2 regions of the Micromonospora cremea genome follow, and region 1 is predicted to be linked to the other one. Evidence: predicted binding sites of a transcription regulator. Region 1 holds the regulator's gene; the other holds the start of a gene.
The links. Region 1 encodes HrcA, which represses chaperone genes, less so after heat shock. Its sites were predicted from a motif close to GGTTNGCACNCTCNNNNNGAGNGTGCNAACC; they were not measured.
Positions count from the first base shown of each region.

Region 2: the regulator HrcA is predicted to act here: its motif matches at 7,100-7,130, upstream of groES (co-chaperone GroES).

Region 1 is NZ_FSQT01000002.1:701,664-716,181, reverse strand. It holds gene BUS84_RS16605 (GlsB/YeaQ/YmgE family stress response membrane protein) at 263-547, shown strand; gene BUS84_RS16600 (sugar ABC transporter substrate-binding protein) at 782-2,068, shown strand; gene BUS84_RS16595 (carbohydrate ABC transporter permease) at 2,065-3,051, shown strand; gene BUS84_RS16590 (carbohydrate ABC transporter permease) at 3,048-3,878, shown strand; gene BUS84_RS16585 (MOSC domain-containing protein) at 3,950-4,585, shown strand; gene BUS84_RS16580 (phytanoyl-CoA dioxygenase family protein) at 4,893-5,861, opposite strand; gene BUS84_RS16575 (hypothetical protein) at 6,008-6,877, opposite strand; gene BUS84_RS16570 (enoyl-CoA hydratase-related protein) at 7,236-8,024, opposite strand; gene hemW (radical SAM family heme chaperone HemW) at 8,044-9,267, shown strand; gene BUS84_RS16560 (DUF4870 domain-containing protein) at 9,308-9,943, opposite strand; gene hrcA (heat-inducible transcriptional repressor HrcA) at 10,143-11,165, shown strand; gene dnaJ (molecular chaperone DnaJ) at 11,239-12,384, shown strand; gene BUS84_RS16545 (16S rRNA (uracil(1498)-N(3))-methyltransferase) at 12,439-13,173, shown strand; gene BUS84_RS16540 (SDR family NAD(P)-dependent oxidoreductase) at 13,373-14,134, opposite strand; gene BUS84_RS16535 (histidine triad nucleotide-binding protein) at 14,228-14,518, shown strand, end outside.
Region 2 is NZ_FSQT01000002.1:1,302,903-1,317,420, forward strand. It holds gene BUS84_RS19330 (LysR family transcriptional regulator) at 1-888, shown strand, start outside; gene BUS84_RS19335 (SDR family NAD(P)-dependent oxidoreductase) at 1,046-1,789, shown strand; gene BUS84_RS19340 (low temperature requirement protein A) at 1,911-3,080, opposite strand; gene BUS84_RS19345 (molybdopterin-dependent oxidoreductase) at 3,142-4,818, opposite strand; gene groL (chaperonin GroEL) at 4,942-6,582, opposite strand; gene groES (co-chaperone GroES) at 6,653-6,967, opposite strand; gene BUS84_RS19360 (helix-turn-helix domain-containing protein) at 7,301-8,101, shown strand; gene BUS84_RS19365 (DUF397 domain-containing protein) at 8,092-8,280, shown strand; partial or broken gene BUS84_RS19370 (THUMP-like domain-containing protein) at 8,324-9,525, shown strand; gene ybaK (Cys-tRNA(Pro) deacylase) at 9,536-10,015, shown strand; gene BUS84_RS19380 (sugar ABC transporter substrate-binding protein) at 10,195-11,289, shown strand; gene BUS84_RS19385 (ATP-binding cassette domain-containing protein) at 11,403-12,221, shown strand; gene BUS84_RS19390 (sugar ABC transporter permease) at 12,218-13,480, shown strand; gene BUS84_RS19395 (ROK family protein) at 13,501-14,518, shown strand, end outside.

The sequences.
Region 1 (14,518 bases):
CCGACACGGTCGGGCGCCCTTCCGCGTACCCCGGAAGAGCGTCGCGCCCCTCGACCATTTCAAGATCCGCGCGGATCGTGCGGGGGCCACGCGGAGAGCCCGCGGCTGGGAGAGCGGGTCGCGGTGGAAAGCGGGTCGTCTGTGCCCGAGGGTGATCGTCTGGTGGGCAAAGTCGGTTTGGATTTTCGGTGGGTCGGGAACTTAACGGTCACGACAGGAAACACACACCGTGTGTCAGACATTCTTTCGAAGGAGGGCGACCGTGGAGCTCACCGTGTGGGGCATCATCACTGCGATCGTTGTCGGTCTCATCGTCGGGGCACTGGGCCGCCTGGTCGTCCCGGGCCGGCAGAACATGCCGATGTGGCTGCACATGCTGATCGGTGTCGGCGCGGCCCTGTTGGGCACCGTGCTGGCGCGGGCGATCGGCATCGCGACCGAGACCAGCGGCATCGACTGGGGCGAGCTGCTGGTGCAGGTCGTGCTGGCGGCCATCGCGGTCGCGCTGGTGGCCGGCGTGGGTCGCCGCCGCAGCGTCACCCGATAACAGCCCGGCATCACCTGGCACCACCGCCACCGCAGGAAAGAGCGCCCGGCCCTCGGCCGGGCGCTCTTTCCTGCGGGAGTGCCCGACTTCGGCCCGATGTCACAGCGCCTTTCGCCGGCCCCCTGCGGTACGGTCGCCACGCTTCCGCCGGCACGCCCACTGTCGTAAAGGAATTCTTCGTACTAGGGTGCGGCTGAGAAGGTTAGTTCCAGGCGGTGTGAGGGGAGAAGTGGCGTGAACAGGTGGAAGCGGCTGGCCCCGGTCACCGCCGTGGTGGCCTCGGCCGCGATGGTGCTGACCGGCTGCGGAGGCTCCGGCGACGAAGCGGCCGACGACAGCAAGCTCACGGTCTGGATGATGGGCGAGGGTGGGGACGCGCAGAACACCTTCCTCGACGGGGTGGAGACCGAGTTCCGGCAGAAGCACCCCGACACCGACGTGGTGGTGCAGTACATCCCATGGCTCGAGGCGCCCAAGAAGTTCCAGGCCGCGCTCGCCGGCGGTGAGGGGCCGGACATCACCGAGCTGGGCAACACCGAGACCCAGGGCTGGGCGGCCCAGGAGGCGCTCGCCGACGTGAGCGGCCGGATGGGCGGCTGGGCCGACGGCAAGGACCTGCTGCCCGACCTGGTCCGCAACGCGCAGCTCGACGGCAAGCAGTACGGCGTGCCCTGGTACGCCGGCGTGCGCGCGATCTACTACCGCACCGACTGGTTCGCCGAGGCGGGCGTACAGCCGCCGAAGACCTGGGACGAGCTGGTCAGCGTGGCCAAGACGGTGCAGGCGAAGAAGCCGGGCACCTACGGCATCGCGCTGCCGGGCAACTCCGAGCTGCCCTTCTACTCCTTCCTCTGGGGGGCCGGCGGCGAGATCGCCAGCAACCAGGGCGGCACCTGGAAGTCCGGCTACACCACGCCGGAGGCGCAGCGGGCCGTCAAGTTCTGGACCGACATGGTGACCGTCCACAAGGTGGCCCCGCCGGCCGCCGCGGGCTGGAACGAGATCGACGCCCGTACCCAGTTCGCCACCGGCAAGGCCGCGATGGCCTTCGCCGGCAGCTGGCAGCAGGGCGCCATCAAGAAGGACAACCCCGAGATCGAGAAGGTCTGGGGTACGTTCCCGATCCCCGGCCCGGACGGCAAGGCCGCGCCCGGTTTCGCCGGCGGCTCGGACGTGGCGATCTGGAAGGACAGCGAGCGCCAGGACCTGGCCTGGGACTACCTGACCGTGCTGCTGAACAAGAAGAACTCGCAGAGCTTCGCGAGCAGCCTCGGGTTCTTCCCGGTCTACCAGGATCTGGTCGCCAGCGACAAGTACACCAACGACAAGGTGATGGCGGCGTTCGCCACCACCATGCAGAACACCAAGCTCACGCCGCTCACCCCGAAGTGGGTGGAGGTCAGCCGGACCAAGACGGTGACCCAGGCGATGAACAGCTCGGTCATGAAGGGTCAGAAGACGGTCGAGAAGGCCACCGCCGACGCGGCCGCTGAGATGGAAAGCATCCTCAACGCCAAGTGACCACGCTGACCGAGGTGCCGGAGGCGGCCGCCGCGCGGGAGACCCCCGCGCGGCGGCGCCGCCGGGTCGACCGCCTGCCGTACCTGCTGCTACTGCCCGCACTGGCGATCATCGGGGTGCTGCTGCTCTGGCCTCTCGGCCAGGTGGTGGTGATGTCCTTCTACCGGTTGAACAGCGTCCGACAACTGCGCGGCGACCGGGAGTGGCCGTGGGTGGGGCTGGGCAACTACGCCGACATCCTCTCCGACCCGTTCTTCCTGACCGTGCTGCGCAACACGGTCCTGTTCGCCGCGGCCAACGTGCTGCTCACGATGGTCCTCGGCACCCTGGTCGGGCTGCTGCTCAACCGGCTCGGCCGCAAGATGGCCACCTTCGTGGCCAGCTGCGTGATGCTCGCCTGGGCCACCCCGGCGCTGACCGGCACGATCGTCTGGAAGTGGATCTTCGACGACACCAGCGGTCTGGTCACCTGGCTGTTCAACGCGTTGCCGGACGGCCTCTCCAACGCCCTGTTCGGCCACAGTGACTGGACCGGCTACGGCTGGTTCAACTCGCCACTGCTCTTCTTCGCCATCCTCACCCTGGTGGTGGTCTGGCACTCGTTCCCGTTCATCGCGGTCAGCGTGCTCGCCGGCCTGAAGAGCGTGCCGAGCGAGCTGCACGAGGCTGCCCGGGTGGACGGCGCCGGGCCGTGGCGGGCGTTCTGGAAGATCACCTTCCCGCTGCTGCGCCCGGTCTTCGGCATCCTGATCGTGCTCTCCACCATCTGGGACTTCAAGGTCTTCACCCAGCAGTTCGTGCTCGCCGGCGGCACCCAGGACCGGCCGACGTTCATGCTCTCCATCTACTCCTACGCGGAGGCGTTCTCGCCGCCGCCGAAGTACGGCCTCGGTGCGGCCATCGCGGTGATCCTCACTCTGATCCTGCTCGTGGTCACCGGCTTCTACGTACGGATGGTGCTCAGGCAGGAGGACGAGTCGTGAAGAAGATCGCCCTCAACGGCGCCGGGCTGCTGGTCGCGCTCTTCGCGGCGTTCCCCGTGTACTGGATGATCTCCACCTCGCTGAAGCCGAGCAAGGAGATCTTCTCGTCCACCCCGCAGCCGGTGCCGACCCACCCGACGCTGGCGCACTACCGGGAGATCCTGACCGGCAACCTGATCCCCGGCGTGAGCTTCGCCGACTTCTTCCTCAACAGCGCGCTGGTTGCGGTCGCGACGGTGGTGCTCAGCGGTCTGGTGGCGCTGCTCGCCGCGACCGCGGTGGCCCGGTTCCGGTTCCGGCTGCGGACCAGCTTCCTGATCATGCTGCTGATCGTGCAGATGATCCCGCTGGAGGCGCTGGTCATCCCGCTGTTCCTGATGATCCAGCGGCTCGGGCTCTACAACACCCTGCCCAGCCTGATCCTCACGTACCTCGGCTTCTCGCTGCCGTTCGCGGTCTGGATGCTGCGCGGCTTCGTCGCCGCGGTGCCCAAGGAACTGGAGGAGGCGGCGGCGATCGACGGAGCCAGCCGGGCCCAGATCTTCCGCCGGATCCTGTTTCCGCTGGTCGCACCCGGTCTGGTGGCCACCAGCATCTTCTCCTTCATCACCGCCTGGAACGAGCTGATCTTCGCGTTGACGTTCATCAACGACCAGGGTCGGTACACCCTGCCGGTGGCCATGACCTTCTTCTTCGGCCGGGACGACACCAACTGGGGCCCGGTGATGGCCGCCTCCACCCTGTTCACCCTGCCGGTCATCATCTTCTTCCTGCTGGTGCAGCGGCGGATGGTCTCCGGCCTGGTCGCCGGCGCCGTCAAGGGCTGAACACCGCACCCGGTACGGATAGAGGATCTTGGCAGCGCCCCCACCCCGTCGACCCCGCTAGGCTGACCGCCATGACGGGCAGGGTGGCAGCGGTGAACCTCGGTGTGGTCACCGAGGCCGAGTGGGCCGGCGACGCGAGCGGTCGCAGCGGCATCGACAAGCGGCCGGTGGACACGCCGGTGTTGTTCCGCGTCGACGGAGTGGCCGGTGACTTCATCGGCGAGCGAGCCCACCACGGGGGCGAGGACCAGGCGGTCTACGCCTACGCGGAGGAGGACGCCGCCTGGTGGGCGACCGAACTGGGCCGGAACGTTCGGGTCGGCGGCTTCGGCGAGAACCTCACCACGTACGCGGTCGACGTGACCGGCGCGGTGATCGGCGAGCAGTGGCAGATCGGGTCCGCTCTGCTCCAGGTGACCAAGCCCCGAACCCCGTGCACCACCTTCGCCGGCTTCTGGGGCGTACCGGACCTGATCAAGCGGTTCACCGCCCGGGCACTGCCCGGGGCCTACCTGCGGGTGCTCCGCGAGGGGGAGGTGGGCCCGGGCGACCCGGTCGAAGTGGTGGACCGGCCCGCGCACGGGGTGACCATCGGCGAGGTGTTCCGGGCGACGAGCCTGGAGCCGGAGCTGCTGCCCCGGCTGCTGGAGACACCCGACCTGCCGGAGTCGATCCGGGCGAAGGCCCGCCGCCGGCTGGGGCTCTGACACAACCAGCCGAGCGGGCGCACCGGTGGGGTCGGCCGGTGCCAGTCACCGACGCGGCGCTCACCGCACCAGGACGTCCTCGATGTGGGCGGTGGTGCCGCCCCAGGCGGCCAGCGTGAGCTTCCCGCAGCCGGCAGGCGACGGCCTGCCCGGTGCGGTGCCATTCAACTGTCGGCTAGCCGAAGCATCACACCCGCGCCTCGCGTCCCGCGGCTAGCTGGCCAGGCGGGCCGGCGCCGGACGGGCCCTCGCGTTAAAAAGGGCCCCTTGTCATGCAGGAAGCGATGACAAGGGGCCCTTCCTCACGTCAGCGGAGCCAGGGGATGTTGCGGTCCAGGAGGCCGCGCTCCTTGAGTTCCTTGCGCAGCGGGATCTCGTCGTCGACGTACCCGTCCCAGTTGATGCCCCAGTAGTTCGCGGTGTGGGTGCCCTCACCGATCAGCTGGCGCTGCACCGGCGTGCGGTTGCGGTACCACTCGCCGTTCAGGTCCGGGTGCAGCTCGTCCAGCGGACGGATCCACCGGTACGTGTAGCCGACGAAGAGCATCTTGCGGGTGATGCTCGACAGGTTCGTCGACCGGGAGTGCCACTGGCGGCGGTCGAAGATGAAGGCGTCGCCCGGGTTGGCGGTGATCTCCACCGTGCCCTCCGGGTCCGGGTTGTGCACGCTGAGGTCCTTCGGCCGGGGCAGCGAGTTCCACAGGTGGCTGCCCGGGATGACCTTGGTGGCGCCGCGACCGGTCTCGGAGAGGTCGGAGAGCACGTACGCGACCTTGAGCGAGAACATCGGCCGCGGCAGGTTCGGGTCCATCGTCTCCGGGTCGGAGTTCTGGCGGTACCCGTCCTGGTGCCAGCCCCAGTACGGCTTCTCCGGCTCGAGCGCCGGCGGGGTGACGTCCAGGTGGTTGTGGTGGGTGTAGATGTTCCAGCCGGCCAGCCCCCACATGTACGGGAAGGCGATCGGGTGGGTGAGCAGCTCACCGAAGAGCTCGTCGCGCTCCAGGAAGCCCAGCAGGTGCAGGGTGCCGTCCTTCTTGGTGTTGCCCTTGGCCTGTTCCTCCGCGTAGACGCGGTCGACCGCCGCCTCCAGCGCCGCCCGGTGATCCTCGGTCAGGACGTTGCGCAGCAGGAGGAAGCCCTGCTCGTGGAACTCCTTGCGGTCAGTGTCGCTGATCGGTTCGTAGCCGGTCCGGTCGCCGTAATCGAACACCGCGTCGTACCCCTCCCCATGAGGTGAAACCATCTTGTGGCACAGGTCGCCGATCGTAACGCGCATGCCTCGGCATTGGGGAGGGCCAGCGGGGCGGGTTGACCCCGGCTGGACCGGGTGCAGCGGAACCAACACGGACGGTCAGATCTGCGTGATTAATAGCGGTGTCTGTGGGCCGTTGTCCGATTGTGCGGTGACTGCCGGTCAAGAGATCAGGGCGGCGTCACCTCGGCGAACACCTCGGCCACCACCTGACCGGTGGGGCCCTGCTCACCGTTCACCCGCCCCCAGGTGCCGTCCCGGGCCGTCCATTCCAGGCCGCCGAAGCGGACCAGCTTCACCCCGTGGTCCTGTGCGTGCGAGACCAGCCAGTGCGCGTACCGCCAGCCGTCGCGCTGGTCGCCCGCGGTCACCGCCAGCCCGGTCTGGTCCGCCGGATCGGTGCTCGACACCCCCCAGTCCAGCACCAGGTTGCGGGTCAACTGGGCGGCCGCCGCCGCGCCGCGCATCACCGGGGTACGCCCCACCGAGCAGGCGACCGCGCCGGTGGCGTCGCCCAGCAGCGCCCGGCTGAGCACCTCAGAGTCGTCGGCCCACTTCTGGTACGCCTCGGGGAACGCCGAGCGCTGCACCCGCTGGGCGGCGTCGGTGACCCGCATCGACTCCCAGCCGCGCACCTTCTTCAGCGCCGCGTAGAACCGGTTCGCCGCGTAGCGCGGGTCGCGGATCTGCTTCGGGGTGCCCCAGCCCTGGCTCGGGCGCTGCTGGAAGAGGCCGACCGAGTCACGGTCGCCGTCGGCGAGGTTGCGCAGCCCGGATTCCTGGTACGCCGTGGCGAGCGCGACCACCACGGCCCGCTCGGGCATTCCGCGCTGCGCGCCGATCGCCGCGATGGTCGCCGCGTTGGCCATCTGGTCGGCGTCCAGGGCGACCCGGCCGTCGGCCTGGACCGTGCAGGTCCGCGAGGACAGCGGCAGCCGCAGCTTGTCCCCGACCTGCCGAACGACGAGCCAGACTGCGATCACGGCGATGAGGACGAGAACCAGTCCACCCGCCACGGTTGCCCGAGTTCGCACCCACACCCCCAGATCGACAGTCCGACAAGCGTACGTCCCACGGCGACCAATCCGGGTCGTCCGACCGGTTTCGACCTGGCCGGCCCGGCCGCACCAGCCGGCGTTCCCGCTCCTACCGTGCTCTCACCTGCCCGTACCGCTCTTCCATCCGCCCCAATTCGACAATAATCGGGCATTACGCGCTACGAGCGCCGTCGGTGCGAGGTCTACCGGTCCATGGCCGAGCACCGTACGTCCTGCGGGCGTCACCTGTCGTGAGCGTCACCCCATCGATCGGGGCGCAAACGTCCGCTATCCGGACACCGAGGTTGCGCCCGTTGAAGCAGAGCAAAGGAGGCACGAACAGCAACCCCACCCGGACCGCTCAGACGTCGAGAGCGGGCACCCAGCGCGCCGGTCGTTTCTCCCGGAATGCGGTGACCCCCTCGCGTCCCTCGTCCGAGAGGAAGTAGCCGGTCGACAGAGCGGACAGCCGGGCCAGCTCAGCGCGCAGCTCGGCGGTGCCCGGTCGGCGCAGTAACTCCTTCGCGCCGGCCAGCGCACCCGGGGCGCCGCGCACCAGGGAATCGCAGTACCGGCGTACCTCCGCGTCCAGCCCGTCCGCCGGGACGGCGGCGGTGACCAGGCCGATCTCGGCCGCCCGACGGCCGTCGAAGGTGTCCCCGGTCAGGTACAGCTCGGCGGCGGCGCGCGGATGCAGGCGGGGCAGCACGGTCGCCGAGATCACCGCCGGGATCACCCCGATCCGCACCTCGGTGAAGGCGAAGGTGGCCTCGTCGGCGCAGACGGCCAGGTCGGCGGCGGCGATCAGGCCCAACCCGCCGGCCCGCGCCGGACCGGCGACCCGGGCCAGCACCGGCTTCGGGCAGTCCCAGAGCGCGGCGAGCACGTCGCCCAGCATCCCGGCCGGCACCATCCCGCTGGCGTACGCCGCGGCGGTCTCCTTCAGGTCCGCGCCCGAGCAGAAGACCGGGCCGGTGTGGTCGAGCACGATCACCCGGACCGCGTCGTCCGCCACCGCGTCGGCCAGCCCGGCCAGCAGCTGGGTCATCAGGCCGGTGGAGAGCGCGTTGCGGTTGTGCGGGCTGTCCAGGGTGAGGGTGGTCACCCCGCGGGCCGTGGAGACCCGCACGAGCACGTCGGGAGAGGTCATGCCGGGCACACTAGTGGCCATGCCCGGCGTCCTTCCAGATGGTGAGACCGTCCCCGCCGACGGATCGCTGCCCGCCACCGCCACCACCGCGGTCGGCGCGCGCGGCTTCGGCGTGTACGTCCACGTGCCGTTCTGTGCCAGCCGCTGCGGCTACTGCGACTTCAACACCTACACGGCGGCCGAGTTGGGCGGCGGCGCCAGCCGTGAGGGGTACGCCGACACCGTGCTGGCCGAGCTGGCGCTCGCCGCCCGGGTGCTCGGCGACAGCCCACCGCCGCGGGTCGACACGGTCTTCGTCGGCGGTGGCACGCCCACCCTGCTCCCCGCCGACGACCTGGCCCGCATCCTCGACGGCATCGACCGCACCTGGGGGCTGGCCGCCGACGCCGAGGTGACCACCGAGGCCAACCCGGAATCGGTCACCCCGGAGTCGCTGAAGCTGCTGCGGGCCGCCGGCTACACCCGGATCTCACTCGGCATGCAGTCCGCCTCCCCGGGGGTGCTGGCGATCCTGGACCGCAAGCACAGCGCCGGCCGGGCCACCGCCGCCGCCCTGGAGGCGCGCGAGGCCGGATTCGAGCACGTCAACCTGGACCTGATCTACGGCACCCCGGGGGAGCGGGCCGAGGACTTCGCCGCCTCGCTGGACCAGGTGGTGGCCGCCGGGGTGGACCACGTCAGCGCGTACGCCCTGATCGTGGAGGACGGCACCCGGCTGGCCGCCCGGATGCGCCGGGGCGAGCTGCCGTACCCCAGCGACGACGTCGCCGCGGACCGCTACCTGGCCGCGGAGGCCGCTCTCGACGCGGCTGGCCACTCCTGGTACGAGGTCTCCAACTGGGCCCGCACCGACGAGGCCCGGTGCCGGCACAACCTGCTCTACTGGACCGGCGCCGACTGGTGGGGGCTGGGCCCCGGGGCGCACAGCCACGTCGGCGGGGTGCGCTGGTGGAACGTCAAGCACCCGTCCGCGTACGCCCAGCGGCTGGCCGCCGGCGCGTCGCCCGGCCTGGCCCGGGAGGTGCTCACCGCCGACGAGGCGCACATGGAGGACGTGATGCTCCGGCTGCGGCTCGCCACCGGCCTGCCGCTGGCGGTGCTCGACGCCACCGGCCGGGCCGGCGCCGAGCGGGCGCTGGCCGGCGGCCTGCTGGCCGCACCGGAGTACACGGCCGGCCGGGCGGTGCTCACCCTGCGCGGCCGCCTGCTCGCCGACGCCGTGGTGCGCGACCTGCTGCCCTGAGCAGGTGCACCGGGCCGGCCGGGGGAGCGGCCGACCCGGGTCACTTGATGAAACTGGCCGACATCGGGTAGCGGTAGGGCTGACCCTCGTTGGCCTTCATGCCGGCGATGATCCCGAACAGGATCTGGATCACCACCACCGCGATGCTGGGCAGGAAGAGCAGGCACCAGCTCACGAAGAGCAGCACGAACGCGATGATCGACCAGAGGATCTGGAAGTTCAGCGCGGCCAGGGCGTGCGCGCGGACGGTCGGCGACTGCTGACCGCGGGCCAGGTAGGCGATGAGCGGGGCGACGAAGCCCAGCGGGCCGAAGCTGATCAGCGCGCCGGCAGCGCCGCCGAAGTGCGCGACCAGCGCCCAGGTCTTGTCCTCGTTGCTGGCGTAGCCGCCGCCGGGGCCGGCGTAGGCGCCGCCGGTCGGATAGCCGCCAGGGGGATAGCCCCCGGGGGGCGGGTAGCCACCGGGCGGAGGGTAGCCGCCCGACGACGGTTGGTCACCGGTGGGCGGCGGATAGCCACCGGCCGGGGGATAGCCGCCCGGGCCGGGTGCCCCGGACAGTGGTGCGGTGGGTGGCTCGGCCGAGGAGGCCGGGTCGGGTGCGGCCGGCGGGTAGGTCGGCTCCGGCGGCTGATCGCCGGGGTCTCCCGCACCGGGAGGACGAGGTGGTTCAGTCATGGATGTCACGGTAGGGGCCGGTGGCAACGCCGCACCAGAGCGACACCGCCGGGCCGGTCCGGCTGAACGGACAGCGACGGCCTTGATCATCGCGCCGGCGGGCGCGCCGACGTAGACTGGCACTCGTTACAGTCGAGTGCCAGGACGGCCCGCCGGCCCCACCGTGCCGGCGGCCGACGTGCGACAGGAGGTGCGGAGGATGGGTCTCGACGACCGCAAGCTCGCCGTGCTCCGCGCCATCGTCGAGGACTACGTCTCCACGCAGGAGCCGGTCGGCAGCAAGGCGCTGGTCGAGCGGCACCAGCTCGGTGTCTCCCCGGCCACCGTCCGTAACGACATGGCCGTGCTGGAGGAGGAGGGCTACATCCGGCAGCCGCACACCAGTGCCGGCCGGGTGCCCACCGACCGCGGCTACCGGCTCTTCGTGGACCGGCTCTCCCGGGTCAAGCCGCTTAGCCCGGCCGAGCGCCGGGCCATCGAACGCTTCCTGGTCGGCGCGGTCGACCTCGACGACGTGGTGCACCGCACCGTGCGGCTGCTCGCCCAACTGACCCGGCAGGTGGCCGTGGTGCAGTACCCGAGCCTGGCCCGCTCCTCGGTGCGCCACCTGGAACTGGTGCCGATCTCCACCACCCGGCTGATGCTCGTCATGATCGCCGACACCGGTCGGGTGGAGCAGCGGTTGGTCGAGCTGCCCGGGCCGGTGCACCCCGACGACGTCACCGACCTGCGCCGACTGGTCAACGAGAAGCTCGCCGGCGCCCGGCTGTCCGACACTCCACCGCTGGTGCAGGCGCTGGTCGAAGAGGCGCCGTCCGAGCTGCGCCCGGCGATGACCACGCTCTCCACCGTGCTGCTGGAGACGCTGGTCGAGCGGCACGAAGAACGCATCGCGCTGGCCGGCACCGCCAACCTCACCCGGGGCGGCCTGCTCGACTTCCAGGGCTCGCTGCGGCCGATCCTCGAGGCGCTGGAGGAGGAGGTCGTGCTGCTCAAGCTCATCGGCGAGACCGAGCCGAGCACGACCCGGGTGCTGATCGGCGACGAGAACGAGTTCGACAACCTGCGCGCCGCCTCGGTGGTCAGCACCGGGTACGGCCCGGGCGCCACCATCGTGGGCGGCCTGGGCGTGCTGGGGCCCACCCGGATGGACTACCCCGGCACCATCGCCACGGTGCGCGCCGTGGCACGCTACGTGGGCGAGCTGCTGGCCCAGAACTGACCAGTCAGGGCCGACGGCCGGCTGCGGCCGCCGACCGGCGCAACGCGAGACGAACATGAGGACACGGAACGCAGTGGCCAGGGACTACTACGGCATCCTCGGTGTGAGCCGGGAAGCCTCCGACGACGAAATCAAGCGCGCCTACCGCAAGCTGGCGCGCCAGTTCCACCCGGACGTCAATCCGGACCCGGAGGCTCAGGAGAAGTTCAAGGACATCAACGCCGCGTACGAGGTGCTCTCGGACGACCGGAAGCGGCAGATCGTCGACCTGGGCGGCGACCCGCTCGCTCCGGGGGGCGGCGGCGCCGGCGGCCCGGGCGGTCCGGGCGGGGCCGGCCCGTTCGTCGGGTTCCAGGACATCATGGACGCGTTCTTCGGCGGCGCGGCGGGTGGCGTGCGCGGCCCGCGCCCGCGTACCCGGCCGGGCGCCGACGCGATCCTGCGGCTGGAGCTGGACCTGCACGAGACGGCGTTCGGCGTCGAGGCGCCGATCACCGTCGACACCGCGGTGCTCTGCACCACCTGCTCCGGCGCCGGCACGGCCGCCGGCACCCACCTGGCCACCTGCGAGGCGTGCGGCGGCCGGGGCGAGGTGCAGTCGGTGCAGCGCACCTTCCTCGGCCAGGTGGTCTCCGCCCGGCCGTGCACCGTCTGCCAGGGCTACGGCACCACCATCCCGCACCCCTGCCCCACCTGCGCCGGCGACGGCCGGGTGCGCACCCGTCGCTCGCTGACCGTCAAGATCCCCGCCGGTGTCGAGGACGGCATGCGGATCCGGCTGGCCCAGCAGGGCGAAGTTGGCCCGGGTGGCGGCACCGCCGGTGACCTCTACGTGGAGATCCACGAGCGGCCGCACGACGTGTACTCCCGCAAGGGCGACGACCTGCACTGCCGGGTCACCGTCCCGATGACCGCGGCGGCGCTGGGCACCCGGCTGACCATCAAGACCCTGGACAGCGAGGAGACGGTCGACGTCAAGGCCGGCACCCAGCCCGCCAGCACGCTGCGGCTGCGCGCCCGGGGTGTGCCGCACCTGCGCGGCACCGGCCGGGGCGACCTCTACGTGCACCTGGACGTCCGGACGCCGACCAAGCTCGACCCGGACCAGGAGAAGATGCTGCGCGACTTCGCCAAGACCCGGGGCGAGGAGGTCGCCGAGCTGTCCAAGCAGGGCGGCTTCTTCTCCCGGATGCGCGACGCGTTCAACGGCCACGCCTGACCGGCTCCCGGGCTCGCCGTCCGTGCCGCCGCCGCTGCGGCTAGCCTGATCATCGTGTCCGCCCCGCTGTTCCTGGTCGAGTCGCTGCCCACCGCCGACACGATGACCCTCGACGGTCCCGAGGGGCACCACGCCGCCACCGTGCAGCGACTGCGGGTCGGCGAGGAGCTGCTGCTCGCCGATGGCCGGGGGGGCACGGCCGCCGCCGAGGTCACCGCCGTCGGCCGGGGCAGCCTGGAGCTCACCGTCACCTCCCGGGGGTACGCGGACGCGCCCGTACCCCGGCTGGCGGTCGTGCAGGGCATCGCCAAGGGTGACCGGGGCGAGCTGGCCGTGCAGGCGATGACCGAGGTCGGGGTGGACGAGATCGTGCCCTGGGCGGCGGTGCGCTCGGTGACCCAGTGGCGCGGCGACCGGGGCGTTCGGGCCCGGGACAAGTGGGTGGCCACGGCCCGGGAGGCGGCCAAGCAGGCCCGCCGCCCCTGGCTGCCGGTGGTGGCCGGGGCGCCGGACGAGTCGACGGCCACGGTGGCCCGCCGGATCGCCGGTGCCGCCGCCGCGTTCGTGCTGCACGAGGAGGCCGACGAGCGGCTGACCACCGCCGAGATGCCGTCCGCCGGGGAGATCGTCCTGGTGGTCGGCCCGGAGGGCGGCATCGCCCCGGCCGAGCTGACCGCCTTCCGCGAGGCCGGCGGCCGGCCGGTCCGGCTCGGGCCCGCAGTGCTGCGCACCTCCACCGCCGGGGTGGCGGCGCTCAGCGTGCTCGCCACCCGCCTCAACCGCTGGTAACTCCCCGCCCAAGCGCCCGCACCCCCCGCCCCCCGCCCCCGGTCCCCGCCTCCCGGCCGCGCCTCCCCGCCTCCTGTCCCCGTTGATCTAGGGCATATCGCCGTTGTTGGAGATCCACTAGCGACGAAACGCCCTAGATCGACGGGGAAGAGGGGCGGGGCGCGGCGCGCGGCGGGCGGCGTCGCGGTGGGTGGGGCGGTTAGCTGCGGAGGTAGGAGGCGCCGTTGAGGTCGACGATGGTGCCGGAGGCCCACTCGGCCTGTGGCGAGGCCAACCAGTGCACCGCGGCGGCGATCTCCTCCGGCCGGCCCACCCGGTCGAACGGGCTCTGCGCCCGGATCGCCGCGCCCTGCTCACCGCGCAGGTGCTCGGTGGTCATGTCGGTCGAGACGAAGCCCGGCGCGACGGTGGCGACCGCGATGCCGTACGGCGCGAGCGCCACGGCGAGGGACTGGCCCAGCGCGTTCAGTCCCGCCTTGCTGGCGCCGTACGCCGGCTGCGCCGGCTCGCCGCGGAACGCGCCCCGGGACGAGACGTTGACGATCCGCCCGCCGCGCTCCCGCATGTGCTGCGCGGCACACCAGGTGACGTTGCCGGCGCCGGTCAGGTTGGTCTCCAGCACCTGCCGCCAGCGCTTCTGCCACTGCTCGTAGGAGGCGCCGAAGATCGGGTGCGGGTCGTCCCGCTCGCCGTACACCCCGGCGTTGTTGACCAGCACGTCCAGGCCGCCGAGCAGGTCGGCGGCCCGGTCGACCATGGCCCGGACGGCGTCCGGGTCGGTGAGGTCGGCGCGGACCACGACGTGCCCCGCGCCGGGCAGTTCGGCGCGTAGCGCCTCGGCCGCGTCCGCGGAGTCGCGATGGTGGATGGCCACCCGGTCGCCGCCGGCCGCGAACGCCCTCGCCACCGCCCGGCCGATCCCGCGCGAGGCCCCGGTCACCAGTACCGCCCGATCCGTCATGGCGGCCATCCTGCCGTAGCTGCCGCGGATGTTGAGAAGGGACCCTTCCTCTACCGGAGGCGTCAACAAGGGTCCCTTCCTTACACTGCCCCGATGGGATCCGATTGCCTGTTCTGCCGCATCGTCGCCGGGGAGATCCCGGCCACCGTGGTCCGGGAGACCGCCACCACGCTCGCCTTCCGCGACATCGGCCCGAAGGCGCCGGTGCACGTCGTGGTGATTCCGAAGGAGCACTACGCCGATGTCGCCACCCTCGCCCAGGGTGACCCGGCGCTGGCCGGGGAGGTGCTGGCCACGGCCGCCGCGGTGGCCGAGGACGAGGGCCTGCTCGGCGACGGTTTCCGGCTGATGTTCAACACCGGCGCGTACGGCGGGCAGGAGGTG
Region 2 (14,518 bases), 600 kb from region 1:
GAAATGCGGGCGTTCGTCGCGGTCGCTGAGGAGGGGAGCCTGTCCGCGGCCGCGCGCAGACTGCACGTGAGCCAGCCCGCCCTGTCGCAGAGCATGAACGCGTTGGAGCGACAACTCGGCGTGCAGCTGCTGATTCGTGGCAGCACCGGAGTGCAGGCCACCGAGGCGGGCATGACGTTGCTCGACGAGGCTCGCGCGGTGCTCGCCCGGCACGACCAGGCGGTCGCCGCCGTCGCCCGGCACACGTCCGTCGGCGACCGCGTGCTCAGGCTCGGGATTCCGCTGGAACTCCCCACCGACCTGCTCTCCCAGCCGCTGGCGGACCTCGCCGCGGCGTACCCGGGCACCCGGGTGCAGGTCCGCCACATGTCCACCGCGGCACAGGTCGCCGCACTGCGGGCTGGCGACATCGACGTCGGACTGGTCCGGGAACGGCCGATCGGCCCGGACCTGGACGCTGTGCTGGTCGTCGAGGAACGACTGGGTGTGCTGCTGACCGCCGAACACGCCGCGAAGATCGCCGGGCCCGACGGGATCCGCCTGGACGCACTGGCCGGGCTGAGCTGGGTGGGCTTCCCCCGCTCCGGAAGCCCCGCCTGGTACGACGAACTCACCGCGATCCTGCGCAGCCACGGGCTCGATCTCGGACCGGCCGCGCCGGAAGGACAGGAACTCATCGCCGCGGTGAAGCTCGCCGCGGTGACCGCCGGCGCGGCCTTCGCGTTGGCGCCACCCAACTGGTCACCACCGATTCCCGATCCGGTCATCTGGTCACTGCTGGTCGGGAATCCCCTGGTCCGGCGTACCTGGGCGGCCTGGCCGGCCGACTCCCACCGGCGGGACCTCGGCTATTTCATCGCCGCGCTGGAGTTGCGGGGCCCGGAGTAGCTCCGGCAGCCGCACGACCGCGGTGCTTATGGCGGCCATAAGCAGCCCGCAGAGGGCGATGGGAAACGCTGAGCCCCTGGACGACTTGCACTCACTGGTCGGGACAGCCCCGACCGAAGCCGCCGATCGGCGGAACTGAATGTGGGTGGAGATAACGATGACAGACCTTCGAGGAAAGTCGGCGCTGGTGACCGGCGGCAACAGCGGCATCGGCCGGGCGACGGCGATGGCGCTGGCCACGCTCGGCGCCCACGTGGTGATCTCCGGGCGGGACGAGACCCGGGGCGGCGACGTGGTCCGGGAGATCCGTGCGGCGGGCGGTCAGGCGGACTTCCTGGTCGCCGACCTGCGGGACGAGGCGTCGGCCCGGTCCCTGGCCGCGCGGACCAGGGAGCTGGTCGGGCAGGTGGACGTACTGGTCAACAACGCCGGTATCTACCCGTTCGGTCCCACTGAGCAGACCACCGAGCAGGACTTCGACTCGGTGTTCGCGCTGAACGTGAAGGCCCCGTACTTCCTGGTCGCCGAACTCGCGCCGGAGATGGCGAAGCGCGGCCACGGCGCGATCATCAACCTGACGACCATGGTCGCCGAGTTCGGTCAGGCGGGGATGAGCCTCTACGGGTCGAGCAAGGCCGCGCTGGTCCTGCTCACCAAGTCCTGGGCCGCCGAGTACGGACCTCAGGGCGTCCGGGTGAACGCGGTCAGCCCCGGCCCGACGCGCACCGAGGGCACCGCCGGCATGGGCGACAACCTTGACCAGCTGGCCACCATGGCACCGGCCGGCCGGCCGGGCTCGGCCGAGGAGATCGCCGAGGCGGTCGCCTTCCTGGCCACCGAGCGGTCCAGCTTCGTGCACGGCGCGGTGCTGCCCGTCGACGGTGGACGCATCGCCGTCTGAGATGCCCGGCACCACCTCGCGGCCCGCTCCACGGTGCTCCAGCCGTGGGGCGGGCCGCGGCCAGCCGAGTTGGGCCGACCCGTGCGTGATCAGCGGTCCCGGCAGCACAGCGGTAAGGCCGTCAGCGAGACCGGCCCGACGCGGCACGTTGTTCGACGACTGCCAGCACCACCCAGGCCGCCGCAGTGAGCCACACCGCCACCAGCGGCGGCAGTCCCCCCAGCGCGACCACCAGCGCGACGAGTCCCACCCCGGCCTGAGCCAGCGCCACCGGGCGGCCGACCGACAGGCTGATTCCCCGGTAGATGATGACGCAGCCGACGATCATGGCCAGCTGACTGCCGCCCAGCAGCCGCCCCGCCACGTCATGTCCGGGCCCTCGGTGGGCCGCCTCCTCCGCCGCCAGTTCGACGGCGACACCGGCGGTCACGATCGCCGCGTAGACCAGCAGGTGACCGTACGCGTAGAAGTAGCTTCGGACCACCGCCTGCCGCCCGGCGCGCAGCACCCTGTTTCCCGCCTCGCTGTCGAAGGTGGCGATGAAATACACCCACCACACCCCGCTGGCGATGACGAAACCGCCGATCCCGATCGCCACCGAGACACCCCGCCACCCCGTGGCGTCGATCCCGTTGGCGACCGCCAGGACCGCCTCACCCAGCACGACGATGGTGAAGAGACCGAACCGCTCGGGCATGTGGGACTTCTGCGTCGGCGCCCGGCGCACCACGGCGTAGGCCAGTGGCCCGGCGATCGCGGCGTTGACGACGAGTGCGACGCCCCAGATGCCGTACTGCACGGGTGGGGACACCAGGAGCGAGCCGCACCAGAGCCCGGCGGCGGCCAGGAAGCCGGCGGCGTTCCACCAGCAGAATTCCCGTGCCTCGACATCGAGCCAGCCCACGACCGCGTACATCGCGGTGAGCAGCGCCAGCAGCAGCGCGTAGATCACCGCGAAGCGGCTGGCGTTCGCAGCGGCCTCACCGGGGAGGGAAGCTGCCAACGCGAGGACCCCGAGCATCGCGGTCAGCTGCGCCAGGCGGCTCGGCGGACGGTCGTCGTCGAAGAGATCGGCGAAATAGGAGAAGCTGAACCACAACCACCAGATCGCGCTGATCAGACCGGCGAAGACCAGCACTCCGTGGGCCGTCGGATCGTCCACCAGCCGCTGACCGAGCCGGAGCACCGCGACCACGAACACCAGGTCGAAGAAGAGCTCCAGCCAGCTGGCCCGGCGCGCCACGCCGTAGCCATGGATCAGGGAGCGCCTACCGCCACGCCCTGCCTCCACCGGCTGAGGTTAGCGAGGATCGGTGACCGGTTGACCCCGGTTCGCCAGCATGCGACCGCAATCAGCGGACGGTGACGGTGACGGTGTGCCAGCCGGTCGCGCCGTCCGGGACGACGCCCTGGGCGCGCTCGGTCTGGGTCTCGCCGGTCTCGTCGGTAGCCCGGACCTGGAGCCGGTGCTCGCCCGGCGTGGCGTCCCAGCGCCACGACCACTGGACCCAGGTGTCCACCGACACCGTCGGGGCCAGTTCCGCCTCCTGCCAGGGCCCGCCGTCGACGCGTACCTCGACCCGGCGGATGCCCCGATGCTGCGCCCACGCCACCCCGGCCACGGTGATCGGGCCGGTGGTCAGCCGGTTGCGCGCCCGGGGCGCGTCGATCCGCGACTGTGTCTTGATCGGCCCCTGGGCCGACCAGCCCCGCGGCACCCAGTACGCGTCGAAGTCGGCGAACCGGGTCAGCTCCAGCTCGGTGACCCACTTGCAGGCGGACACGTAGCCGTAGAGGCCGGGCACCACCACCCGGACCGGGAAGCCGTGCTCGACCGGCAGCGGCTCGCCGTTCATGCCGATCGCCAGTAGCGCGTTCCGCCCGTCGCGCAGCAGGGCGGTGGGGGTGCCACACGTCCAGCCGTCGACCGACCGGCCGACGACCTGGTCGGCGTCCTCCTCCGGCTCGACCTCGTCCAGCAGCTCGCGCAGGGGTACGCCGAGCCAGCGGGCGTTGCCGATCAGGTCCCCGCCCACCTCGTTGGAGACGCAGGCCAGCGTGATGTACCGCTCGACCAGCGGCCGGGCCAGCAGGTCGGCGTAGCTGTAGGTGCGCTCGGTACGGACCCGCCCGTGGATCCGCAGCCGCCAGGTCGCCGGGTCCACCTGCGGCACCACCAGCGCGGTGTCGATCCGGTAGAACCCGAAGTTCGGGGTGACGTACGGCGCGAGCTGGGCCATCGAGAGGTCCGCGCCGGCCGGCAGGGCCGGTGCGGGGGCGACCGGCGCGGGCAGGCGGATCGCCTCCCGGGCGGCGGACACTCCGCGCCACCCGGCCAGCCAGCGCCCGCCGAGACCGGCCACCGCGGCCGTGCCGAGCAGCACTCCGGCACCGGTTAGGAACCGCCGCCGTGACTCCGGCTCGACGCCCTCGCCGGGCGCCCGCCCGCTCGGCACGTCCGGCTCCGGCGGCGCGGCTGGGGTCACCGGCACCGGGAGGTGGTCCGACGTCATCGGGCCGGCCGGCGACACCGGCGCCTGCGGTGCCTCGTCGCGGGGTGCGATCGGCGTCGGCGGGGACCAGGGCCAGGGGTCCAGCTCCAGCGGACCGGCGATGAACATCCAGAGCACCAGGGCGCCGAGACCGCCGCCGGCCAGCGACGGCAGCGCGTCGGCGGCGTCCGCGCCGGAACGGGTCAGCGCGGCGGCCGCACCGACGGCGGCGAACGCCGCGATCCCGGTCAGGCCGAGGGCCAACCGGCGCGCCGCCAGCATCCCGAGCAGCGCGGCGAACGCGCCCAGCAGCAGCGCGGTGCCGACCAGGAGGGCGATCTTGTCGGCGGTGCCGAAGATGTCGATGGCGAGCTGCTTCAGCGACTCCGGGACGGCGTCGACGACCACCCCGCCGACCGCGACCAGCGGCGCCGACCGGGGCCCGGTCAGCACCGCCACCGGTTCCGCGATCCCGATCGCGATGGCGGCGGCGGTGACTCCGGCCAGCGCGGCGTACCGCCGCGACGTGGTGCTCATCGGCCCAGTGTGCGCGATCAACTCGCCGGGTCGCCAACCACGTCAGGGTTCGGTAATGAGCCGAAGACGGACCGGGGCACACCGCCGTACGACGGTGCGCCCCGGGACGTTACCGCTACCGGGTCAGAAGCCCGGGCCGTGCTGGTGGCCGTGACCGTGGCCGTGCCCACCGGCTGCGGCCGGCTCGGCCTGCTCCGGCTTCTCCACCACGAGGCTCTCCGTGGTGAGCAGCAGGCCGGCGATCGAGGCGGCGTTGGTGACCGCGTTGCGGGTCACCTTCACCGGGTCGATGATGCCGGCCTTGACCAGGTCGACGTACTCGCCGGCGGCGGCGTCGAGGCCGTTGCCCCACTGCATGTCGGCGACCTTCTGGGTCACGACGTAGCCGTCATGGCCGGCGTTCTGCGCGATCCAGCGCAGCGGCTCGACCAGCGACTTGCGCACGATCGAGACGCCGACCTTCTCGTCACCGGTGAAGCCCAGGTCGTCGTCGAGCACCGGAAGGATCTGCACCAGGGCGGCGCCGCCGCCGGGCACGGTGCCCTCCTCGACCGCAGCCTTGGTCGCCGCGATGGCGTCCTCGATGCGGTGCTTGCGCTCCTTCATCTCGACCTCGGTCGCCGCGCCCACCTTGATCACGGCGATGCCACCGGAGAGCTTCGCCAGCCGCTCGGCCAGCTTCTCCCGGTCCCAGTCGGAGTCGGAGGCCTCGATCTCCTTGCGGATCTGAGCCACCCGGTCGGCGACGTCGGCCTTCTGGCCGCCACCGTCGACGATCGTGGTGTTCTCCTTGTCGACCACGACGCGGCGGGCGGTGCCGAGCACCTCCAGGCCAACCTGGTCGAGCTTGTAGCCCAACTCCGGGGCGACCAGCTCGGCGCCCGTGGAGATCGCGATGTCCTGGAGCATCGCCTTGCGCCGGTCACCGAAGCCCGGGGCCTTGACCGCGCAGACCTTGAGGGTCTTGCGCAGCGAGTTGACCACCAGGGTGGAGAGCGCCTGGCCGTCCACGTCCTCGGCGATGATCAGCAGGGGCTTGCTGTTCTGCAAGACCTTCTCCAGCAGCGGCAGCAGCTCCTCGATCGCCGAGATCTTCTGGGTGGTGACCAGGACGTACGCGTCCTCGAGGACGGACTCCTGACCCTCCAGGTCGGTGACGAAGTTCGGCGAGATGAAGCCCTTGTCGAACTGGAGACCCTCGGTCACGTCCAGCTCGGTGGTGAGCGCGGAGCCTTCCTCGACGGTGATGACGCCGTCGCGGCCGACCCGCTCCATCGCCTCGGCGATCAGCTCGCCGATGGTGGAGTCCTGCGCGGAGATCGTCGCCACGTTCGCGATCGACTCCTTGCCGGTGACCTCCGCGGCCCGGCCGAGCAGCGCCTCAGAGATCTTGGTGGCCGCCGCGTCGATGCCGCGCTTGAGCCCGGCCGGGTTGGTCCCGGCGGTCACGTTGCGCAGGCCCTCGCGGACCATGGCCTGGGCCAGCACGGTCGCGGTGGTGGTCCCGTCGCCGGCGACGTCGTTGGTCTTGGTCGCCACCTCCTTGACCAGCTGCGCGCCGAGGTTCTCGTAGGGATTGGTGAGCTCGATCTCCTTGGCGATGGTCACACCATCGTTGGTGATCGTCGGCGCACCGAATTTCTTGTCCAGGACGACGTTGCGCCCGCGCGGGCCGAGGGTGACCTTGACCGCGTCAGCGAGGGCGTTGACACCGTGCTCCAGCAGGTGCCGGGCGTCGTCCGAGAAGCTCAGGATCTTCGCCATGAATGTCCCTTCGAAGCGCCACTGCCCCGGCCCGGCGAGCCGGACCGGGGCAATGACACTGATCGGTTGCTTACTTCTCGATGACCGCGAGGACGTCGCGGGCGGAGAGCACCAGGTACTCCTCGCCGGCGTACTTGACCTCGGTGCCGCCGTACTTCGAGTAGAGAACGGTGTCGCCGACCTTGACGTCGAGCGGCACACGGTTGCCGTTGTCGTCGATCCGGCCCGGGCCGACAGCGAGGACGGTGCCCTCCTGCGGCTTCTCCTTGGCGGTGTCGGGGATCACGATGCCCGACGCCGTGGTGGTCTCAGCCTCGTTCGCCTGGACCACGATCCGGTCCTCGAGCGGCTTGATCGCAACCTTGGTCGCGGTAGTCACGGGCATACCCTCCTGGGGTACTGGTTTCGTTGCTGACCGGCGGGGCCGGCCAGCGTCAATCTGCCACATGCCACCGGGCGGGGCCGTCGTCGCGGGTGCCGGTCCGCCTGGCGTTGCACCCGAGTCGTGAGACCCGGGAGCTGGCACCCTCGGGGTGAGAGTGCTAATCGCAGGTTATTCCGTGGCTAGCACTCCGTCAAGGAGAGTGCCAACGCACCGCCCGCCGTGTCGCCACAGTTCCGCCAGTCGTTACCGCAACACGCCGGGAGCACCTCGTCACGGAGTGGCCATCTCCCTACCGTCGGTTGCCACCACCAGAGCTGCGGAAAGGCGAGCCGAGTGTCCCGGATACCGACACTGACGTTCCTGCACGAACAGCTACGCCGCGCACGCCAGGCGCGCGGGCTCAGCCAGGAGGAGCTGGGCAAGCTGATCAACTACTCATCGTCGTACGTGAGTGCGGTCGAGACCGGGCAGAGCCCGGTCAAGCCGGACTACGTCGCCCGCATCGACTCGACCCTGGATACCGGCGGTCTCTTCACCGGCATGCTGGAGCTGATCCGCTTCCACGCCGCGCCCGACTGGTTCCGCCCGTGGGACGAGAACGAGCGGGAGGCGGCGGCGCTGCGCTGGTACGACCCGACGGTGATTCCCGGCCTGCTCCAGCCCGAGGGGCACGCGCGGGCGATGCTCGGTGTGCTCGGCGAGCTGACCGCCGACGAGGTGGAGACGCGGGTGGTGGCCCGGCTCGCCCGCCAGGCCCTGCTGACCGCCGAGCCGCGTCCGCACCTCGTGGCGGTGCTGGAGGAGCACACGCTGCGCCGGCAACTCGGCGATCGGGAGATCATGCGCGAGCAGCTACAGCATCTGCTGGCCGTGGGCACCGCACCGAACGTGCAGGTCCGGGTCGTGCCGGCCGACGCCCCCTGGTACATCGGGCTCCACGGCCCCTTCATCCTGGCCCGGCTCCAGAGTGGGGCCGAGCTGGTCCACCTGGACAACCAGCTCCGGGGGCCGACCGTGGACAGCCCGAACGACGTTGCCGCCCTGGAGCGGCGCTGGGAGCCTGTGACCGGCGAGGCGCTGCCATGCCGGCAGTCCGCCCGGCTGCTCGAGGAAGTGGTGCAGACATGGGCCTGACCCACGCCACCTGGCGCAAGTCCTCCCGCAGCACCAACAACGGTGGCGCCTGCGTCGAGGTCGCCGACAACCTGCCCGGCGTGGTCGCCGTGCGCGACAGCAAGGACCCGACCGGGCCGGTGCTCACCTTCACCCCGGCGAGCTGGCGGGCGTTCGTCGCCGCTACGCCCACCGACTGACACCACTGTCCGGGCAGCCCGGCCGGCCCGGGAGAATGACCGGGTGGATCTCGACCAGCTGACGGCCCTGCGTACCCCCGAGGGGTCGGCCGCGCTCGCGGCGGCGGCCGGGCTGGCCGGCGGTGACCCGCTGGCCGCGGCGTCGGCCCTGCGCGCGACCGGTGTGCCGCCGGCGCTGGCCTCGGCGGCACTGACCCAGGCCGAGCTGCGCCACCGGGCGGTCGGCAAGTTCGGCCCGGCCGCCGCCGGGATGTTCCTCACCCGCGCCGGGCTGGAGCAGGCCACCCGCCGGGTGGTCGCCGACCGCCGTGCCGCCCGGCTGCGCGATGCCGGCGTGCGCACCCTGGCCGACCTCGGCTGCGGCCTCGGCGCCGACGCGCTCGCCGCCGCCCGCGCCGGCATCCGGGTGTACGGGGTGGAGGCCGACCCGGTGACCGCCGCGATGGCCGCCGCCAACGCTGACGCGGCCGGGCTGGCCGAGCTGTTCACGGTCAAGTGCGGCGACGCCACCACGTTCGACGTCTCCCGGGTCGACGGGGTCTTCTGCGACCCGGCCCGACGCCGGGCCGGGACCGGGCGGCGGATCTTCGATCCGCGCGCCTACTCGCCGCCGTGGGACTTCGTCACCGGGCTCGCCGAGCGGGTGCCGCGCACCGTCGTCAAGGTGGCGCCGGGATTGGATCACGCGCTCATCCCGGCCGGCGCGGAGGCGGAGTGGGTGGGCGTGGATGGCGACCTGGTCGAGGCCGCGCTCTGGTGCGGCGAGCTGGCGGAGGTGCCCCGCCGCGCCACGCTCTACCGGCAGGGAGCGGGCGGCGACGAGACCCCCGCCACCAGCTCACCGGCTCGGGCGCCGCCGAGGCTCCGGTCGGCCCGGTGCGCCGCTACCTGTACGACCCGGATGCGGCGGTGGTCCGCGCGCACCTGGTCGCCGAGCTGGCCGGCGAGCTGGACGCCACCCTCGGCGACCCGAGCATCGCCTACCTCTACGCCGACCAGCCGACCCGCACCCCGTACGCGCGCTGCCTGGAGGTGACCGACGTGCTCCCGTTCTCGCTCAAGCGCCTGCGGACCCTGCTGCGGGACCGCCGGGTGGGCCGGGTGGAGATCCTCAAGCGGGGTTCCGCGCTCACCCCGGAGCAGCTCCGGCGGGACCTGCGACTGACCGGTGACGCGGCGGCGAGCCTGGTGCTCACCCGGGTCGCCGGGGCACCGACGGTTCTGATCTGCCAGCCGGTCGACTAGGTTCGCTCACGTGGCGGGACAGGGCACTCCGGCAACGGCACTGCTGGTCAAGCGCGGGATCGCGCATCGCACCCACCCGTACCGGGTGGCGCCGGACACGCCGAACTACGGCGCGCTGGTGGCGGCGGCGCTCGGCGTGCCCCCGGAGCGGGTGTTCAAGTCGCTGGTGACCGAGGTCGACGGCGCGCTCACCGTCGCGGTCGTCCCGGTGACCGGCGAGCTCGACCTCAAGGCGCTCGCGGCGGCGGTCGGTGGCAAGCGGGCGGCGCTGGCCGAGCGGGCGGTCGCCGAGCGGGCGACCGGCTACGTGCGGGGCGGGATCAGCCCGCTCGGGCAGCGCCGGCGACTGCCCACCGTGCTGGACGAATCCGCGCTGGACCTGCCGACGATCTATGTCTCCGCTGGCCGGCGGGGTCTGCAACTCGAAATGACCGCGGCCGATCTCGTGGCGCTCACCGAGGCGCGCACGGCAGCGCTGCAGACCCGCTGACAGCTGCCGCTCATGGTCATCTCCCCTGGATGACCGGGGAGTGACAGTCGCGTTGCTGAATTGTTATCGCTCCCAACAAACTTGACACTCCGCCGGTCTTGTGGACCGTGCGCGGTGCGCAATACGTTGCCGGGCACAACAAAAGAAACACCTTCCCCCACCCCGAAAGGACCCTGCACATGCGTAAGGGGCTCCTCACCATCGCCGCCGTGGGCCTGCTCACGACCGGCAGCATGACCGCCTGCGGCGGCGACTCCGGCGACGACCAGGCCAGCTCCGCCAAGACCCCCAAGATCGGCGTCATCCTGCCGGACAGCAAGTCCTCCGCCCGCTGGGAGAGCGCGGACCGTCGATACCTGGAAGAGGCGTTCAAGGCCGCCGGCGTCCAGTACGACATCCAGAACGCCCAGAACGACAAGACCGCCTTCCAGACCATCGCCGACCAGATGATCACCAGCGGCGTCACCGCCCTGATGATCGTCAACCTGGACTCCGGCACCGGTAAGGCCGTGCTCGACAAGGCCAAGTCGCAGGGCGTCGCCACCATCGACTACGACCGGCTCACCCTGGGCGGCTCGGCCCAGTACTACGTCAGCTTCGACAACGAGACCGTGGGCAAGCTCCAGGGCGAAGGTCTGGCGAAGTGCCTGACCGACCAGGGCGCCAAGAACCCGGTCGTGGCGTACCTCAACGGCTCCCCCACCGACAACAACGCCACTCTGTTCAAGAACGGCTACGACTCGGTGCTCAAGCCGAAGTTCGACGCCAAGGAATACACCAAGGGCCCCGAGGATGCCGTACCGGCGTGGGACAACACGCAGGCCGCGACGATCTTCGAGCAGCAGCTCACCAAGGCCAACGGCAAGATCGACGGCGTCCTGGCCGCCAACGACGGTCTCGGCAACGCGGCCATCTCGGTGCTGAAGAAGAACAAGCTCAACGGCAAGGTGCCGGTGACCGGGCAGGACGCCACCCCCGAGGGCCTGCAGAACATCCTCGCCGGCGACCAGTGCATGACCGTCTACAAGGCGGTCCGGGAAGAGGCCAAGGCCGCATCCGACCTGGCCATCGCGCTCGCCAAGGGCGAGAAGAAGGACACCGGCCAGACGGTGAAGGACCCGGAGGGCGGCCGCGACGTCCCCTCGGTGCTGCTCACCCCGAAGGCCATCTACAAGGAGAACGTCAAGGACGTCATCGCCGACGGCTACGTGACCAAGGAAGAGGTCTGCTCCGGGACGTACGCCAAGCTCTGCGCCGACGCCGGCATCAGCTGACCGACGCGGCAGTACCCGCCGGAACGACCATCGCCGCCCGGCACGGGAGCACCCATCCCGTGCCGGGCGGCGACCGCCGGACGGACCCCGACCCTCCCTTAAGGAGACCCCTCGTGTCCGCGACCCCCCTGCTGGAACTACGCGGGATCGACAAGAGCTTCGGTCCCGTCCAGGTGCTCCGCGATGTCGCCCTCACCGTCCACCCCGGCGAGGTGACCGCGCTGGTCGGTGACAACGGCGCCGGCAAGTCGACCCTGGTGAAGTGCATCAGCGGCATCCACCCCACCGACGCCGGCGAGGTCCTGTTCAACGGCGAACCGGTCCACATCGGCAACCCCCGCGACGCCGCCGCGCTCGGCATCGAGGTCGTCTACCAGGACCTCGCGCTCTGCGACAACCTGGACATCGTGCAGAACATGTTCCTCGGCCGGGAGAGGCGCAGCGGCATCGTCCTGGACGAACCGACCATGGAACAGCTCGCCGCCGAGACGCTGGCCGGGCTCTCCATCCGCACCGTCACCTCGCTGCGCCAGCACGTCTCCAGCCTCTCCGGCGGTCAGCGCCAGACCGTGGCCATCGCCAAGGCGGTGCTGTGGAACAGCAGGCTGGTCATCCTGGACGAGCCGACCGCGGCGCTCGGCGTGGCGCAGACCGCCCAGGTGCTCGAACTGGTCCGCCGGCTCGCCGACAACGGCCTGGCCGTGGTGCTCATCTCGCACAACATGAACGACGTCTTCGCCGTCTCCGACCGGATCGCCGCGCTGTACCTCGGTCAGATGGTCGCCCAGGTGAAGACCACCGACATCACCCATGCCCAGGTGGTCGAACTGATCACCGCCGGGCGCTCGGGCGGGCTCGGCCTCGCCACCGACCCGGGCGGCAACGGCAACGGCGCGCAGCCGGCCGACTCGACCCCAGGAGGCGACCGATGACCACCACCGCCGTGCGGAAGGGCGGCCCCGCCGCCGTCACACCACCGCCGACCGTCGGAAGCCATCTCCGCACCTACTGGAGCCGGGTACGCGGCGGTGACGTCGGCGGTCTGCCGGCGGTGCTGGGCCTGGTCGTGCTCTGCACCGTCTTCGCGGTCATGCGGCCGTCGTCGTTCCTGTCGGCCGGCAACTTCGCCAACCTCTTCACCCAGGGCGCCGCAGTCACGCTGATCGCGATGGGCCTGGTCTTCGTGCTGCTGCTCGGCGAGATCGACCTCTCCGCCGGCTTCGCCAGCGGCGTCTGCGCCGCGGTGCTGGCCAATGCGGTCACCGTGCTCGGCTACCCCTGGTGGGTCGCCGTGCTCGCCGCAGTCGCCACCGGTGTGGTCATCGGCACCAGTCTCGGCCTGCTGGTCGCGAAGATCGGCATTCCGTCCTTCGTGGTCACCCTCGCCGGCTTCCTCGCCTTCCAGGGCATCGTGCTGATGCTCGTGAAGGAGGGCACCAACATCTCCGTCCGCGACGAGGTCCTGGTCGCCATCGCCAACCGCAACCTCAGCCCCGTCCTGGGCTGGGTGCTGGCCGCCCTCGCGGTCGCCGGGTACGCGGCGGTGCAGCTGCTGCGGCACCGCAACCGCGTGGCCCGCGGGCTGATCACCGACCCGATCGCGGTGGTGGCCGTCCGGATCGGCGCGCTCGCCGTCATCCTCGGCACGGCGGTGTACATCCTCAACCTGGAGCGCAGCCGCAACGTCCTGGTCGTCTCGCTCAAGGGCGTGCCGATCGTGGTGCCGGTCATCGCGGTGCTGCTGATCGTCTGGACCTTCGTGCTCCAGCGCACCAGCTACGGCCGGCACGTCTACGCGGTGGGCGGTAACCGGGAGGCGGCCCGGCGGGCCGGTATCGAGGTGGACCGCATCCGCATCTCGGTCTTCGTGATCTGCTCCTCGATGGCCGCCATCGGTGGCATCGTGGCGGCCAGCCGAGCCAACTCGGTCGACCCGAACACCGGTGGCAGTAACGTACTGCTCTACGCCGTCGGCGCGGCGGTGATCGGCGGCACCAGCCTCTTCGGAGGCAAGGGACGGGTCCTCGACGCCGTGCTCGGCGGTGCGGTGGTCGCGGTCATCGAAAATGGAATGGGACTGATGGGATACAGCGCGGGAGTCAAGTACGTGGTCACCGGCGTCGTGCTGCTGCTCGCCGCCAGCGTCGACGCGCTCTCCCGCCGCCGCGCGGCAGCCACCGGCACCCGCTGACCGCGGGAGGAAACACCACGATGCGCCCGGCACCGAGTCAGGACGAGGTCCGACGGCAGAACCTCGGGGCACTGCTGCGGCACGTACACGTCCACGGGGCGACCACACGCGCCGAACTCACCACCACGCTGGGCCTGAACCGGAGCACCATCGGCGCGCTCACCGCGGACCTGGCCGGCGTGGGGCTGGTCAGCGAGGGAACGCCGAAGGAGACCGGCCGGGCCGGACGGCCGTCGTTGGTCGTCCGGCCCGAGTCGGCCCGGGTGTTCGCGTACGCGTACTCCGTGGAGGTGGACCGGCTGCGCGCCGCCCGGATCGGCCTGGGCGGCGCGGTGCTGGACCGCCGGGATCTGGACAGACCGCGCGGGCTGCTGGCCGCGGAGGCCGCGCCGCTGCTGGCCGGTGCGGTCAAGGAAATGCAGCAGGGCGTGCCGCGCGACGCGATCTGCGTCGGCGCCGGCGTCGCGGTCTGCGGCATGGTCCGCCGCGACGACGGCCTGGTCAGACTCGGCCCGACCACCGGCTGGGTGGACGAGCCGATCGGCGCGGCGCTCGGCGCCGAGCTGGGCATCGACGTGCCGATCACGGTGGGCAACGTGGCCGACGTGGCCGCGTTCGCCGAGCACGCGCGAGGCGTCGCCGCCGGCTGCGACAACGTCATCTACCTGTACGGGGACGTCGGCGTGGGCGCCGGCATCATCGCCGGCGGGCGTCGGCTGACCGGGCACGGCGGGTACGGCGGCGAGGTCGGCCACATGAAGGTGGTCCGCGACGGCATGCCCTGCGAGTGCGGCTCCCGGGGCTGCTGGGAGACCGAGATCGGCGAGCACGGCCTGCTCCGTGCGGCCGGACGCTCCGACGCCCGGGGCCGGGACGCGCTGCTGGCGGTCTTCGACGCCGCCGACCGGGGCGACGCCCGGGCCCAGACGGCGGTCCGCCAGGCCGGTGACTGGCTCGGCTTCGGGGTGGCCAACCTGGTGAACGTCTTCAACCCCGAGATGGTCATCTTCGGCGGCACCATGCGTGACCTCTACCTCG